One region of the Desulfovibrio oxyclinae DSM 11498 genome, then DNA from elsewhere that is predicted to be linked to it. Evidence: riboswitches for the same ligand, from Rfam matches in the RefSeq annotation. Region 1 holds a riboswitch; the other holds the start of a gene.
The links. Region 1 has a riboswitch for thiamine pyrophosphate ahead of thiC (phosphomethylpyrimidine synthase ThiC). Riboswitches for the same ligand answer to the same signal wherever they lie in the genome.

Region 1 (7,214 bases):
TCGAGCGAGGTCACTACGTCAGGGAGTTCCTTGTAGTAGGTGTAATCCAGATCGGACGGATCGAACGCCTTGAAACCGGGCGTGAGAATGACCGAACCGACGTTCAGATCGACGATTTCTTCCTTGTCGTCGAACTTGATGGCCTCGGTGGGGCAGACCTTTTCACAGGCGCCGCACTTGCCTTTCTGGATCATGATGCAGGTTGCGCCGTCCAAAGCGTACTTCAGCGGCACGGACTGCCCGTAAGGGATGTAGGCGGCTTTCCTTTTGGAAAGACCGGCCTGATATTCGTCGTCAACTTTCTTGGGACATTTCGCGGCACATTCCCCGCACGCGATACATTTTTCCATATCCACGTATCGGGGGGACTTCTTCACCGTCACGGTGAAGTTGCCTTCATCGCCGGAAACGTTCTGAACCTCTGCCAGTGTATGCAACTCGATATTTAAGTGCCGACCGCACTCAACCAACTTGGGCGAGATGATTCACATCGCGCAGTCGTTGGTCGGGAAGGTCTTGTCCAGCTGCGCCATGACGCCGCCGATACCGGCACTCTTCTCGATCAAATGCACGTAATAACCGGAGTCGGCCAAATCAAGCGCCGTCTGAATACCGGCGATACCGCCGCCGACGACCATGACCGATCCAAGTTTATTCGCAGACATTGAGTCCTCCTTGGAATCTCGTTCCGTTCAGTTCCGCCTACAGGCCGACTTCCTTGAGGTCGTCGCCGAGGTACTCGCGCTCGTTCTCGCCCAGAATGCCGAGCGAGAGACAGATCAGCGTCCAAAGATGGACGGTCTGATACGTGCCACCAAAGTGGTGCGCGAGATCGTGAACCTGGGAATGGCAGTTGTGGCAAGGGGTGATGCAGTAGTCAGCGCCGGTGGCGATGATCTGATCAAACTTGCGCTTGCCGTAGTACCTGCGCGCTTCGGGGAAACCGCTCTGCAGGAATCCGCCCCCGCCGCCGCAACAATAGTTGTTGGACTTGTTCGGGTGCATGTCGATGAGGTTTTCTTCACCGACAACCTGCTTCACGACGAAGCGAAGGTCCTCGGCCACGGGATCACCCAGAGACTTCCTGACCAGCTGGCAGGGGTCCTGAACGGTGAATTTGACGCCGAGTTCCTTGTTCCAGTCGGAGTTGACCGGGAGTTTTCCTTCACGGATCCACTGTGCATAGTAGCTGATGATGGATTCGAGCTCGAAAGGCACTTCCATGCCGAATTTCTGCAGTCCGGCCCGGACTGCGTAGAATTCGTGGCCTCACTCGGTGTTGAGCCAGCTCTTGACCCCGAGTTCGCTCACCGCGTCCATCTTCTTCTTGACAATGGCTTCCCAGTTCTCGTCCTCCGCTGCAAACAGGCAGTAGTTCTCAGCCGCCCAGCCAACTGTCCCGTAGGTCCAGTCGGCGCCGACGACATTGAGAATCTTCCAAAGAGGAACCATCTCATCCGGCTCGGTGACCGGCTCGCGAGAGTTCTGGTTCAGATAGAAATGAGCACCCTTGCGGTTGATGCTCACCTTCAGGTCCTTGCAGGATTCCTGATCCTCGCAGACCTCTTCAAGCACGTCCTCCACGACGAACTTGAAGTCTTCCGAGCTGGCGCCCATGGCGCTGGCGCCTTCGGTCCTGAGACCCTGGTCGCAGGAACCGACAATGCCTTTGGGCTTGTTTTCGCGATCCTGCGCCGCGCGGGCGTTGTAGACCAGCTGCGGGATGTTGATCTGCATGGGACATGCGTACACGCAACGCGTACACATGGTGCACATCCAGATCCATTTCGAATTAAGAATCTCCTCATCCATACCCAACATGGCCATACGCAGGAATTTCCTGGGGTCCATTTCTTCCAGTCCGGTTGCCGGACAGCCGGAAGAACACAGACCGCACGTAAGGCACATGTTGAGGTTTCCACCTTCCGGCAGAAGCTCCATGACCTTGTCCTTGAACGTGGATTTGACTCCACCTTCAAGAACTATTGCGGGTTCGCCCATACTCCTCACCTCATTGTTAAGGGTTTCCCACTGCATATAAAAGAACGGAATCCGTCCGAAAACACCCCTTCGGGAAAAGGGATGATTCATCCGGAAAACCGACTCGTCGTTCAGTCCACTCCACTGAACTGAACAAACGAATGGATACGTCCTCATACTCAAAAACGGCAAATCCGTAAATAGGCCAAAGATAGAAAAATGCTATCGTGACAACCCCTTGAAACATCAATGCTCATCCATAACCCCAGGCAATGGCAGGTAAAACATGCCGCCTTGAACAGTTCGCGGCATTCTCGAATGACGGCGAAGCGCTAGTGACCCATCAGCTATAAAACCAGCCTGATTGGTGCTTTTTTCTTGAAAAATACTACCTTCCAGAGGTTTTTCGGAGCAGCAGACGGCCAGAATGGTGATGTCGGTTTTTTCGGCCAGAGAGAAGGGCCTTGAGGCGCACCAGTTGCAGGTTTCGGCCTGTTGGCCGACCTTCTTTTTTGCTTGCGCAGAAAAAAGAAGGCAAAAACTGCGCTGTTGGGGGTGAGCCGCCGTTCTCGGCGAGAGGCTCTATGACGCGGTCACTGCTCCGGGTGAAACGTTTGTGGCTAACAAACACCACCCTGACCTGCGTGACCGGTCAAAAGAGCCTCTATGCCTCGATCGGCATTGCTGCGGTACTTGGTTGGCGGGAGTAGCTGCTTTCTTGAGAGTATTGGTGAGCGTGTGCGCCGCGAGAGTCCCTTGAGATGTCGTTTGGTTAATCGAGTTCGTCAGCCAAGACGCACAGACCCCAAAATTTCCGTCAACGGGGTTGCAGCTGGGATGCGAGTTATGCGGTCGCATGAACCCGGCAGCTGCAACCCCGCTGACAACCCAGGGATTCCAAAGGGGGCCCGCCCCTTTGGCGGGGTGCAGGGGCAGCGCCCCTGCCCGCCGGAGGCAAAGGCGGACGCATTCCTCTTCCAATTTGTAAAAAGCATTGATTGGCGAATCAACTCTTGCTAGGTTCTTTTTTGACCGTAGGGGTGCCCTGTTGTGGGCTGAGAGTCGCATGATCGACAACCCTTGGAACCTGACCCGGCTTGTACCGGCGGAGGAAACGGCATTGCGAAGCGCATTCCTTCTGTGTTCCACCTGCGGGTGGAATTTTTTTTGCCTTTTTTCCGCCCATTTCTTTGAACCTGAAGAATTGGGAGTATTTCATGACACAACTGGAGATTGCCCGTTCCGGTAAGGTCTCGGACGCTTTGGCGTTTGTTGCCGAGCGGGAGGGATTGGATGTGGAGGCGCTTCGGCGTTCTATGGCTGCGGGGCGGGTGAGTATTTCGCATAATCCGTTGCATGAGAAGAGTGAGTTACGTGGCGTGGGCGAGGGGTTGAGCGTCAAGGTGAACGCAAACATCGGCGCGAGCCCGGACCATGAGGATCCGGACCAGGAGCTGTTGAAGCTTCGTGCGGCGCTGGATGCAGGTGCTGACGCGGTGATGGACCTTTCCATCGCCGGTGAGCTGGGCAACCTGCGGAGGCAGACGCTGGAACACTGTCCTGTTCCGGTGGGGACGGTTCCCATCTATCAGGCTGCTGCGGACGTGACGGCTCGTGGCGGCGGCATCGTTGACATGACCATCGACGACCTGCTTCGAGTGGTTGAGGATCAGGCTCGCGAAGGTGTGGATTTCATGACGTTGCACACCGGGTTCACGCTGGGTGCTTTGGAGCGCATGAAGAAGGAAGGGCGTATTCTGGACATCGTCAGCCGCGGCGGGTCGTTCCTTGCTTGCTGGATGGTGGCGAACGGGGCGGAGAATCCGTTGTATACGCATTTCGACAGGGTTCTGGAAATCGCTCGTGAGTACGACGTCACCCTGAGTCTGGGCGACGCGTGTCGGCCTGGCTGCCTTGCGGATGCGACGGACCGGACGCAGATTCATGAACTGATCACCCTTGGCGAGCAGACACAACAGGCGTGGGATGCGGGCGTGCAGATCATCATTGAGGGGCCCGGGCATGTACCCATGAACCAGATCCGCGCCAACATGGAGCTTCAGAAACGGCTTTGCCACAATGCTCCCTTCTATGTACTGGGACCGCTGGTCACGGACGTGGCTGCAGGGCGAGACCATGTGGCCTGCGCCATCGGCGGGGCGATTGCCGCGTGGTCCGGCGCTGACTTCCTTTGCTACGTTACGCCGAGCGAGCACCTCGCCCTGCCCGGTCCGGACGATGTGTACGAAGGCGTGGCCGTCACGCGCATCGCTGCCCACGCGGCGGATATAGCGCGCGGCAATGAGCAGGCGGTGCAGCGCGATCGTGAAATGGCCAAGGCCCGTGCGGACATGGACTGGGAAGGCATGTACCGCCTTTGCCTTGATCCGGTCACTGCCCGCAGGATCCGCGACAGCCGCAGCCCCGAGGACGAGGACGTGTGCACCATGTGCGGCAAGTTCTGCGCGGTGAAACAGCTCAAGGAACACCTCGGCTCATAGCCTTCACCCCCGTTTCTCCTGAAACGGTCTTTCATCGGCACTTCGGCAGGGAGTCGTCCACGGACGGCTCCCTGAATTATTCCAGCAAAACGTAAAAAAAGCATATTTCCGCACTTCACATAGGACATTTTAGGGCTTATATCTCGCCCATGCCGTTTCCCAAAGACCTCCCGCTTGAGGACGTATTTTCGTCCATCGCCGACGGCCTCTTCACGGTGGATGCCGACTGGAACATCACCTACTTCAACGAGGCCGCCGAACGCATAACGGGCGTTCCCGCCGCAGAGGCAATGGGCAACAAGTGCTGGGATGTTCTCCACTCAAGCCTCTGCGACGGGGACTGCGCTCTTGAATCGTGCCTTGCTCATGGCGGAAGGATCACCAACAAGTCCATCTTCATCATCCGCCCCGACGGGGAGAAACGGCCGGTTTCCATTTCGGCTGCCCCGCTCCGCAACGCCGAAGGTGAGGTCATCGGCGGGGTTGAGACCTTCCGGGATCTGACGGAGATCCACGCCATCCGGCGTGAAATGCGCGAGTCCTATTCCTTTGAAAGCATCGTGGGCAAGAGCGAAGCGCTGGACCGCATCTTCGGCATCCTGCCGCAGATCGCCAGAAGCGAATCCACCGTGCTGCTGCTTGGCGAATCCGGCACCGGCAAGGAGCTTTTCGCACAGGCCATCCACCAGCTCAGCGGCCGCAAGGAAGGCCCTTTCGTCCCAGTGAACTGCGGCGCACTGCCCGAGACGCTGCTTGAATCCGAACTGTTCGGCTACAAGGCGGGCGCCTTCACGGATGCCCGACGCGACAAGCCCGGCCGTTTCGAGACCGCACGCGGCGGCACCATCTTTCTGGACGAAGTGGGCGACATGCCCGGCAAGCTTCAGGTCAAACTGCTGCGCGTGCTGCAGGAGAAGACCTTCGAACCGCTGGGCGGCGTCACACCGGTAAGCTCCGACGCCCGCGTCATCGCCGCCACCAACCGCGACCTCGACCTGCTGGTCAAGGAGGGAGGATTTCGGCAGGACCTGTTCTACCGGCTGAACGTGGTCACGCTGCGCCTGCCGCCACTTCGGGAGCGCCGCGCGGACATCCCCCTGCTCGCCGACCACTTCGTGAAGCACTTCAACGCGGTGCAGGGCAAAAACGTCGAGGGGCTTTCGGAAGACGTCATGAGCATCCTCATGCGCCACGAGTTTCCCGGGAACGTGCGCGAGCTGGAAAATATCATGGAGTTCGCTTTCATCCTCTGTTCATCCGGCTTCATTCAGGTCGAGCACCTTCCGGAACACCTTCGTCCCGAAGAAAAGACGCCCTCCGGCACCATGCCCATGGGAACGCTTGAGGAGATCAAGTGCATGGCGGTCAAGGCCGCGCTGGAACGGAACGGGGGCAAGCGCATGGTCACATGTCGCGAGCTGGACATTTCAAAGGATACCCTGCGCCGCATGCTCGCCCGTTGCGACAACGCGGACTGACCGGGCGCAGAGTTCGCCCATCCCTGCCCGTCGAGGCATCATTTTCGCCTCATCCCTTTTTGCGAAACCACACAAATACTTAAAATAACGAACATTTAAAACATGGCACAGCCTATGCTCATGCAGCAGCGTGAGTGAAAAGGAAACCAAGCTTCTCTGCCTTGCCTGTTACGGCGACCGGCTCGCGTCGGTCTTTGAAAACGCGCCCGAGTTGCGCCTCTTCACGGCGGAGAACGGTACATATAGCCCCGCAGGCCATTTATCCCTTCCCTCAAAGGACCCAACGGACAGGACATCCGCCATTTTGGCCTGCGGGGTGACGCATCTGCTCTGCGGAGCCATGTGCGGTCGCACCAGAAACCTTCTCGACGCTTCCGGGGTTGACGTCCTCTCCTGGCATAGAGGGAGCGTCGAGGAGGTTCTGGATGCCTTCCGCAACGACACACTGCATAACCTTGCCCTGCCCGGATGCCGCAACAGGCCCGGAACGGCCATGTGCCGGGGCCGCTCCCGAGCGGGCAAAGGAAGGAGGAACCAGTCATGAAGATAGCCATCAGCAGTTCCGGGCCCGGCCTGGAAAGCGCCCTCGACTCCCGCTTCGGCCGCGCGGCCGGATTCGTGGTCTACGACACGGACAGCGGCGTTAACGAGTATGTGGACAACACCCAGAACCTCAATGCGGCTCAGGGCGCCGGCATCCAGTCCGCCCAGAACGTGGCGGACACGGGCGCTCAGGTCGTCATCACCGGCCATGTGGGTCCCAAGGCCTTCCGTGCGCTGGATCACGCGGGCATCAAGATATGCCTCGCCACCGAAGGCTGCGTGGGCGATGCGGTTCAGGCCTTCAACGAAGGCTCCATCAAGCCCGTGGACGGCCCGGACAAGGACGGCCACTGGTAGCCGCACGGCACCTCGACGCGTTGACATCCGCCCACGAATGTCTATGTGAAGAATTCCGAACAGCGTATTCGGAAATACATACCTCAGGAGAACCACAATGAGTGAAGCCTGCAACAGCTGCAGTTCCGCCACCGCTGGCGGCGGCTGCTCCTCCGGCGGATGCGCCGAAGGTCCCGAAGATCTCAAACTCAAGACCACCCTCTCGCGCATCAAGCATAAGATAGTCGTCATGTCCGGCAAAGGCGGCGTGGGCAAATCCACCGTCGCCACCAACATCGCCGTGGCCCTGTCGCTGGCGGGCAAGAAAGTCGGCCTGCTGGACGTTGACGTCCACGGCCCCAGCATTCCCCGCCTG
Region 2 (7,214 bases), on a different contig from region 1:
ATCGGACAGACGCTCACCGAGCCCGCCTTCCGCCCCGAAGAAGTGGACCGCTCCCGAATGGACCAGATATCCGAGATCAAGCGGCGCGAAGACCGACCCATGGGTCTCATGTTCCGCCACCTGTTTCCGCTCCTCTTCAAGGGCGGCCCTTATGGATATCTGCATGACGGAACCGTGGACATCCTCACCGAACTGACCCGCAAGCAGGCCTGGAACTATTGGCATCAGCAGTCCAAGCGCCCGTTTGTCATGTCTGTCAGCGGCGACTTTGATCGCGAATCCATCGAAGCCTTCGCCAAGGGCCTTGCCGAAACGCTGGCCCCGGAACCGGATCCTACAGAATACGGCGCTCCCGTCTGGCGTGAAGAGCACGAAAAGACCCTGAATCTGCCCGACAGGAATCAGGCCCATCTGTTGCTGACCTTCCCCGTGCCCGGTAAGCTCGACGCCGAAGCCACTGCCGAACTCACTGTACTCAAGTCCGTACTCTCCGGTCAGAGCGGTCTGCTCTTCCGCGACCTGCGCGACAAGCAAGGCCTTGCCTACACCGTCACCGCGCTGCTCTGGCAGGCCGACGAAGCAGGCATCCTCGGCTTCTACATCGGCACCAGCCCTGAAAAAGTGGAGCAGTCCATGGACGGCTTCAAGAAGGTGGCAGAAGACCTCAAGAAGAACCTGCTGCCCGAAAACGAGATAGTGCGAGCCCGCAATATCATTGAAGGCGACTACTATCAGGACAAGCAGACCCTGCTCTCACGCTCACGCGAAGCCGCCGGACTCATGGTTCGAGGGCTTCCCCGTGACTACGAGGCCAAGCTCATCGAACTGGCTACCAAGGTCACGCCTGAAGATATTCGCGAAATCGCCCGCAAGTATCTTGATCCCGAAGAGGCCTATCTGATGAAGGTCATGCCGTAAGACGGAAACCCTGTACGATAAGGCAAAGCGCATCGCCTCAAGGCGATGCGCTTTTTTTGTGCGGGGCCTCCGGCGGGCAGGGGCGTTGCCCCTGCACCCCACCAAAGGGGCGGGCCCCCTTTGGAATCCCTGTTTTGTCAGCGGGGTTGCAGCTAGCTGGGGCCATGCGACCGCAAAATTCGCGTCCTAGCTGCAACCACGCTGACGGGGATTTGGGGGCTGTGGGGCTTGGCTAATGAACTCCGTTAGCAGAGTTCAGCTAAAACAGGACGCTCTCAGTTCACACATTTCCATTCGGAACTTCACACTTCCGCCAACAAGAATCGCAGTAATGCCGATTGAGGCATTGAGGCTCTTCTGACCGGTCACGCTGGTCCGGTGATGCCTGTGGTCACAGATGTTATGCCCGGAGCAGTGACCGTGTCATAGAGCCTCTCGCCGAGAGCGGCGGCGTATTCTAACAGCGCAGTTTTTGCCTTCCTTTTTCTGCGCAAGCAAAGAAGAAGCTCGGCCAATAGGCCGAAACCTGCAACTGGTGCCAAGCAGCAAAGCCTCCGGCGGGCCCTTCAGGCGGACCCTTTCCGGGGGATCAAAAGGGCGGGCCCCTTTGGAATCCCTGTTTTGTCAGCGATGTTGCAGCTAGCTGGGACCATGCGACCGCATGGCCCGCGTCCAAGCTACATCCTCGCTGACGGAATCAGGGTCTAAAAACGAAACCCTCGGTAATCCTTTCATACAAACTGCATGTGAAGCGGGCACCCAAGCGAACGGTTTTCTGTCGCGTCAATCGGGCGCAGCCTCGCCAAAGGTTTCTGGGAGAGGGGGGAAGGGGAGTCTGAGGGGAAGGGGGGAGAACCTTCTTGCAAGAAGGTTCTCCCCCCTTCCCCTCAGCTTTTATCATCAAAAAAGGCATGCGATCCGCCGGGGCGAGGGTGAGTTCGCCCCGGCAGATCTGTATGGCTATGATGGGGTGGGTGCTATTTTTCTTTCTTGAAGATGATGAGCGGGCAGTTCTTGCAGATATCGGCTCCGGGGAAGCCGTCGCCGGGTTTGGTGATGGCGCTGCTGGCTTCGTCGATGCGGTGCTGGAGCCGATCCACTACGGATTTGAATTTCTTGCCGGGGATGATGACGTTGATTTCGCCGCGCTCGGTTTTGCCTGCGTTGTAGCTGCCGGAACAAGCGGGGAGCATGTTGAACTCCTGTTCGAGCAGGGTGAAGACGTTACCGCCGCAGGCGGAGGAGTTCATGGTTATGTTCGGGCGCAGGGGGTGCGTGTCTGTGGCTGCCATGTAGTCCACGGCGAGGTGGTAGGCCTGCATGTTGTCGCAGTAGAAGTGGACGGTGTCGGGTTCGAAGAGGCCGTCGATGCTGCCGAGGGGGGCTACGACGATGGCGAGCAGTCCTTTTTCGAGCTGATGCTTGGTCTTGACGAAGCGTTCGGCCTGTTCGAGGTCGCGGGTGTATTTGGCGTGGCCTTTGATTTCGCCTTCGTCGAGATCTTTCCAGCCGAAGCTGTATCGGGCGTTGTTGCAGCCGAGGGTGTCCTGTTCGGCGAGTACGGTCTGACCCTTCATGCGGGCGGCGAGCTGCCATTGACAGAAGGTCATGGGCTTGACCGGAGTATGGATTTCTTCGGCGTTGTCCTTGAAATGATCAAGTTCGGCCTGATCGTAGAAGAATTTGACGGCGACCGGATAGTGGTACAGTCGCATTTCCTTCATCAGCATTTCTTGCATTTCTTTATAAGACATTTCGCGATCCTTTGTATGTGTTGTTCCTTTTCGCACAAGAAAATACGTCCCAACCGTGCGAAAACTGCATCTTTGCGGGTTCCGCGCGGAAAATGGTGCCTATCAACGGGACAAAATTGGTACAAGAAAAATCGTCCATGTTCCAGCCGAGAACAATCAGTTGAAGATATTAACAGGCTAAAGCGCGAGATTGGATGCCTTTATTGTGACAGGCTTCACAATCGGGTGCTGTCTGGTGTGAGGCGTGGGAGATATTTCCTAGTGATACAGGGAGTTCAGGAGGATTGGGATGGTGCGAGAGCGGCGCGGATATTTGTCGGCCTGAGGGGGAGGTCACAGTATACACAGCGATTGGCTCGTGAGGTCTCGTACAAACAGGGAGGTCTTATGTGATCGGTAAAGGGTGGGCTTGCATAGCGTGGCGGTGCCTGATAGTGGTCTGTTCGTCCGATAGGGGTGTCCCGCACGGGACTGAGATCATACCCTTGGAACCTGATGCAGTTGAGGCTGTCGTAGGGAAATCGGAAGGTCTTCATGCGTCGTTCGGCGCGGTCCTCCCTTGTCCTTCTCCTCACGGTATCGGCTCCGAGCAAAACAAGGAGTTCGACGTGAACACTGGCAAACTGACCTTTGCTAATCTGTTTTTTCTGTGGTTCGGCGCAGCGGTTTCCGTGGCCGAAATCTTTACCGGCGGCTATCTGGCCAATCTGGGATTTGCGGGCGGAATGACCGCAAACGTGCTCGGACATCTGGTTGGCACGGTCATCCTCGTTCTTGGCGGCATCATCGGCTACCGGGAAAAGCTTCCGTCCATCATGTCCATGCGGATTTCCTTCGGCAAGCAGGGGTCGTATCTGCTTTCAGGGATCAATATCCTTCAGTTGCTCGGCTGGACCGCAGTGATGATTCTGCTCGGCGGGGATGCGGTGAACGAGCTCTGCCGCTCACTCTGGGGCATCGACAACCAGATGCTCATGTCTGCGCTGATCGGGCTATTCATCGGATTCTGGGTGTTCATCGGCATTCAGGGCTTCAAATGGTTGAACATGGTCGCCGTGGCATTGCTGCTTGGTCTGACGGTGGTCATGAGCTGGGTCATCTTCACTCAGCCTGCGCCTGCTCAGCCCGTGGAACCCACCGGTACCTTCGGCATGGGATTCGAGCTGGCCATCATCATGCCGCTCTCCTGGTTCCCGCTCATTGCGGATTACACCAGCATGGCAAAGAACTCCCGTGCCGCCTGGCTTGCACCGTTCCTCGGTTATTTCACCGGCTCCACGTGGATGTACAGCATCGGCCTCGGCGGGGCGATTTTTTCCGGAACGGCCGACCCCACCCAGATGATGCTGGCCGCCAAGCTCGGCATGGTGGCGCTCATGGTCATCGGTCTTTCCACGGTGACGACAACCTTCATGGATGTCTTTTCTGCCGCGGTATCCACTCTCAACGTTCTGCCCCGGCTGAATCGTCGCTGGACGTCTGTAGTGTTCGCCGCATTGGGAACGGGGCTGGCCATGTTCTTTCCCATTACCCAGTATGAATGGTTTCTTTATCTGCTCGGATCGGTCTTCGCGCCGCTCATGGCGATCCTGCTGAGCGACTACTACCTGCTCAAACATGACGCGAGGTCGAATATTGCCGACGTCAGGGCCATACTTTCGCTTGCACTCGGCATCGCCTTCTATTATTGGGTGAAGCGGCACGACATGGTCGTGGGGCATACGCTGACTACTATCGGCTTCACGCTCATCGTTCACAACGCGATGCGGGTACTGACCGAAAAGCGCCGGCGTGTTGCGGCAACACGGGGATAACATACGTTTTCCCTTGCCATTCGTTCGTACTTTAAGTACTAGTCCCTGTTCCACGCAACTAGCGAGTAGGAGTTTTTCAATGAAAAAAGATATCCATCCCAAGACGTTTGAGGCCACCATCCGTTGCCACTGCGGCTACGAAAGCAAGGCTTCTTCCACCAAGGGCGAGCATATCGACGTCGAAATCTGTGCCAACTGCCACCCGTTCTACACCGGTAAGCAGCGCCTGATCGACACCGCCGGCCGCATCGACCGTTTCCGCAAGAAGTACGCAAACTTCAAGGGAACCGGAAAGACCGAACAGTAGCTGTCCCGGCTCGTTTTTTTCAATATGCCTCTGTCGATTGCGGCAGAGGCATATTGTTTTCGCCGGGCTTTGACTTTCCCCGGGGAATCCTTACCCTTCGGCAAGGTCCCCAAAGACGGTTCAGTCCGGCTGGCGGAGGACCCTTTTCCCTCCAACTCAAGCCGAGGATATGCCGTTGAGTCTCAAAAATATCTTGTTGGCGGCCGCCAACACCGTGGGCGGACAGGCCGTTATCGAGGGCGTGATGATGCGCTCCAAGAATCGGCTCGCCATAGCCGTTCGTCTCCCGAACGGTGAAATAGAAGTTCACGAGCGCCCCTGGTTCTCGCTGACCAATCATCCCCTTCTGAAAAAACCTTTCGTACGCGGTTTTCCCGTTCTTCTGGAAACGCTGGTCAACGGCATCAAGGCCCTGAACTGGTCCGCCACGCAGGCTGTGGACGAAGAAGAGGGCGAGCTGACCGGCTGGCATCTGGCCATGAGCATGATTGTGGCCATCGCCGCCGCACTCGGCCTGTTCGTGGTGCTGCCGCATTTCTTTTCCGTGGGCATGGAATGGCTGGGATACGGCGGTGACGTCGATTCCCTGAGCTTCCACGCATGGGACGGCCTTTTCAAGATGCTTATTTTCATGGGCTACATATGGGCAATCTCGTTCATCCCGGATATCAAGCGCGTTTTCCAGTACCACGGCGCCGAGCACAAGGTGATATGGTCCTATGAGGCCGGCGCCTCGCTCCTTCCGGACAGCGCGCGCATCAACAGCAGGCTGCATCCTCGTTGCGGCACGGCCTTCATGCTCTTTGTGCTCTCGGTCAGCATCGTGCTTTATTCGGTGCTGGTGCCGCTGCTCATGATGATCTATGCGCCGGAAACATTTATCTTCAAGCATCTTTACATCGTCGGGGTCAAACTGCTGCTGATGATTCCCATCAGTGCCATGGCCTACGAGTTGATCAAATTCGCTTCCAAGCGCGAAAGCAGTATCGCCTGCAAGATGCTTTGCTGGCCCGGGCTGGCCCTTCAGGTGCTCACCACACGCGAACCGGACGACCAGCAGATTGAGGTTGCCATTGCGGCCCTCAAGTGCGCGGTCAATATGGAGGAATAATCGATGTTCAGAAAACTCGACGAAATTGAAGAGACTTTCATCGATCTTGAAAAGGAACTTTCCCAGCCCGAGATTTTCAACGATCAGGAGCGTTACCGCAACGCAACCAAGAGCCATGCGGATCTGGGCGAGATAGTCAGGGTCTATCGCGAATACAAGCAGCTTTCGCAGGATCTTGAGGATAACCGTGAGCTTGCCCGTGATGAGGATGCCGACATCCGCGAGATGGCCAAGCTTGAGATCGCCGAGATCGAGCCGAAGCTGCCCGAACTGGAAGAACAGCTCAAGCTGCTTATGCTCCCCAAGGATCCGCTCGACGACAAGAACATCATTCTTGAAATCCGTGCCGGCACCGGCGGCGACGAGGCCGCTTTGTTTGCGGCCGACCTGTTCCGTATGTACTCCCGCTTCGCAGAAGAGAACGGCTGGAAGGTCGAGGTCATGAGCGAGAGCGAATCAGGAGCGGGCGGGCTTAAGGAAGTCATTGCCAACATCTCGGGCGATAAGGTTTACAGCAAGCTCAAGTACGAGTCCGGCACCCACCGGGTACAGCGCGTTCCGGCCACCGAGTCGCAGGGGCGTATCCACACTTCCGCCTGTACCGTGGCGATTCTTCCCGAAGCGGAAGAGGTCGACGTGAATATTCGTAACGAAGACCTGCGTATCGACGTGTTCCGCGCTTCCGGCCCGGGCGGACAGTCGGTCAACACCACTGACTCCGCAGTGCGCATCACCCACGTACCCACCGGGCTGGTCGTGTCCTGTCAGGATGAAAAGTCGCAGCTCAAGAACAAGGTCAAGGCCATGAAGGTCCTTCGCTCGCGTCTGCTTCAGGCCGAGCAGGAAAAGGCCCACGCCGAAGAGGCTGCGGCGCGCAAGAGTCAGGTCGGATCCGGTGACCGCTCGGAGCGTATCCGCACCTACAACTTCCCGCAGGGCCGCGTCACCGACCACCGAATCAACCTGACCCTCTACAAGCTGGATCAGGTCATGGAAGGTGACATTAATGAACTGATCGATTCACTCATTGCGCATTACCAGAGCGAGGCGCTCCAGCAGCAGGCCGAGCAGTAAACACGCGCATGACCGTGACCACGCTTCACGACATTATCGGGGAATCCGCGTCCATCCTAGAGGAGAAGGGCGTGGATTCCCCGCTTCTTTCCGCGCAGGTGCTTGCTTGTCATGCGCTTTCGCTCGATAGGGTGGGGCTTATCACCAATCGCCGACGGGAGCTGTCGGCGGACGAACTCGGGACCATCCGGGAACTCGTGCGCCGAAGGGCTACGGGTGAGCCGACTGCATACATC

Region 2: linked by a shared signal. The riboswitch ahead of cytX (putative hydroxymethylpyrimidine transporter CytX) and the one ahead of thiC (phosphomethylpyrimidine synthase ThiC) in region 1 are both predicted to bind thiamine pyrophosphate.

The regions. Positions count from the first base shown of each region.
Region 1 is NZ_AQXE01000008.1:28,537-35,750, reverse strand. It holds gene B149_RS0109765 (CoB--CoM heterodisulfide reductase iron-sulfur subunit A family protein) at 1-665, opposite strand, end outside; gene B149_RS18320 ((Fe-S)-binding protein) at 703-2,001, opposite strand; TPP riboswitch at 3,007-3,111, shown strand; gene thiC (phosphomethylpyrimidine synthase ThiC) at 3,198-4,481, shown strand; gene B149_RS0109740 (sigma-54 interaction domain-containing protein) at 4,631-5,959, shown strand; gene B149_RS18310 (NifB/NifX family molybdenum-iron cluster-binding protein) at 6,090-6,503, shown strand; gene B149_RS0109735 (NifB/NifX family molybdenum-iron cluster-binding protein) at 6,500-6,859, shown strand; gene B149_RS0109730 (iron-sulfur cluster carrier protein MrpORP) at 6,957-7,214, shown strand, end outside.
Region 2 is NZ_AQXE01000003.1:110,310-117,523, reverse strand. It holds gene B149_RS0104655 (M16 family metallopeptidase) at 1-918, shown strand, start outside; gene B149_RS0104650 (DUF169 domain-containing protein) at 1,896-2,672, opposite strand; TPP riboswitch at 3,115-3,209, shown strand; gene cytX (putative hydroxymethylpyrimidine transporter CytX) at 3,281-4,486, shown strand; gene rpmE (50S ribosomal protein L31) at 4,566-4,793, shown strand; gene B149_RS0104635 (DUF1385 domain-containing protein) at 4,963-5,904, shown strand; gene prfA (peptide chain release factor 1) at 5,908-6,978, shown strand; gene prmC (peptide chain release factor N(5)-glutamine methyltransferase) at 6,987-7,214, shown strand, end outside.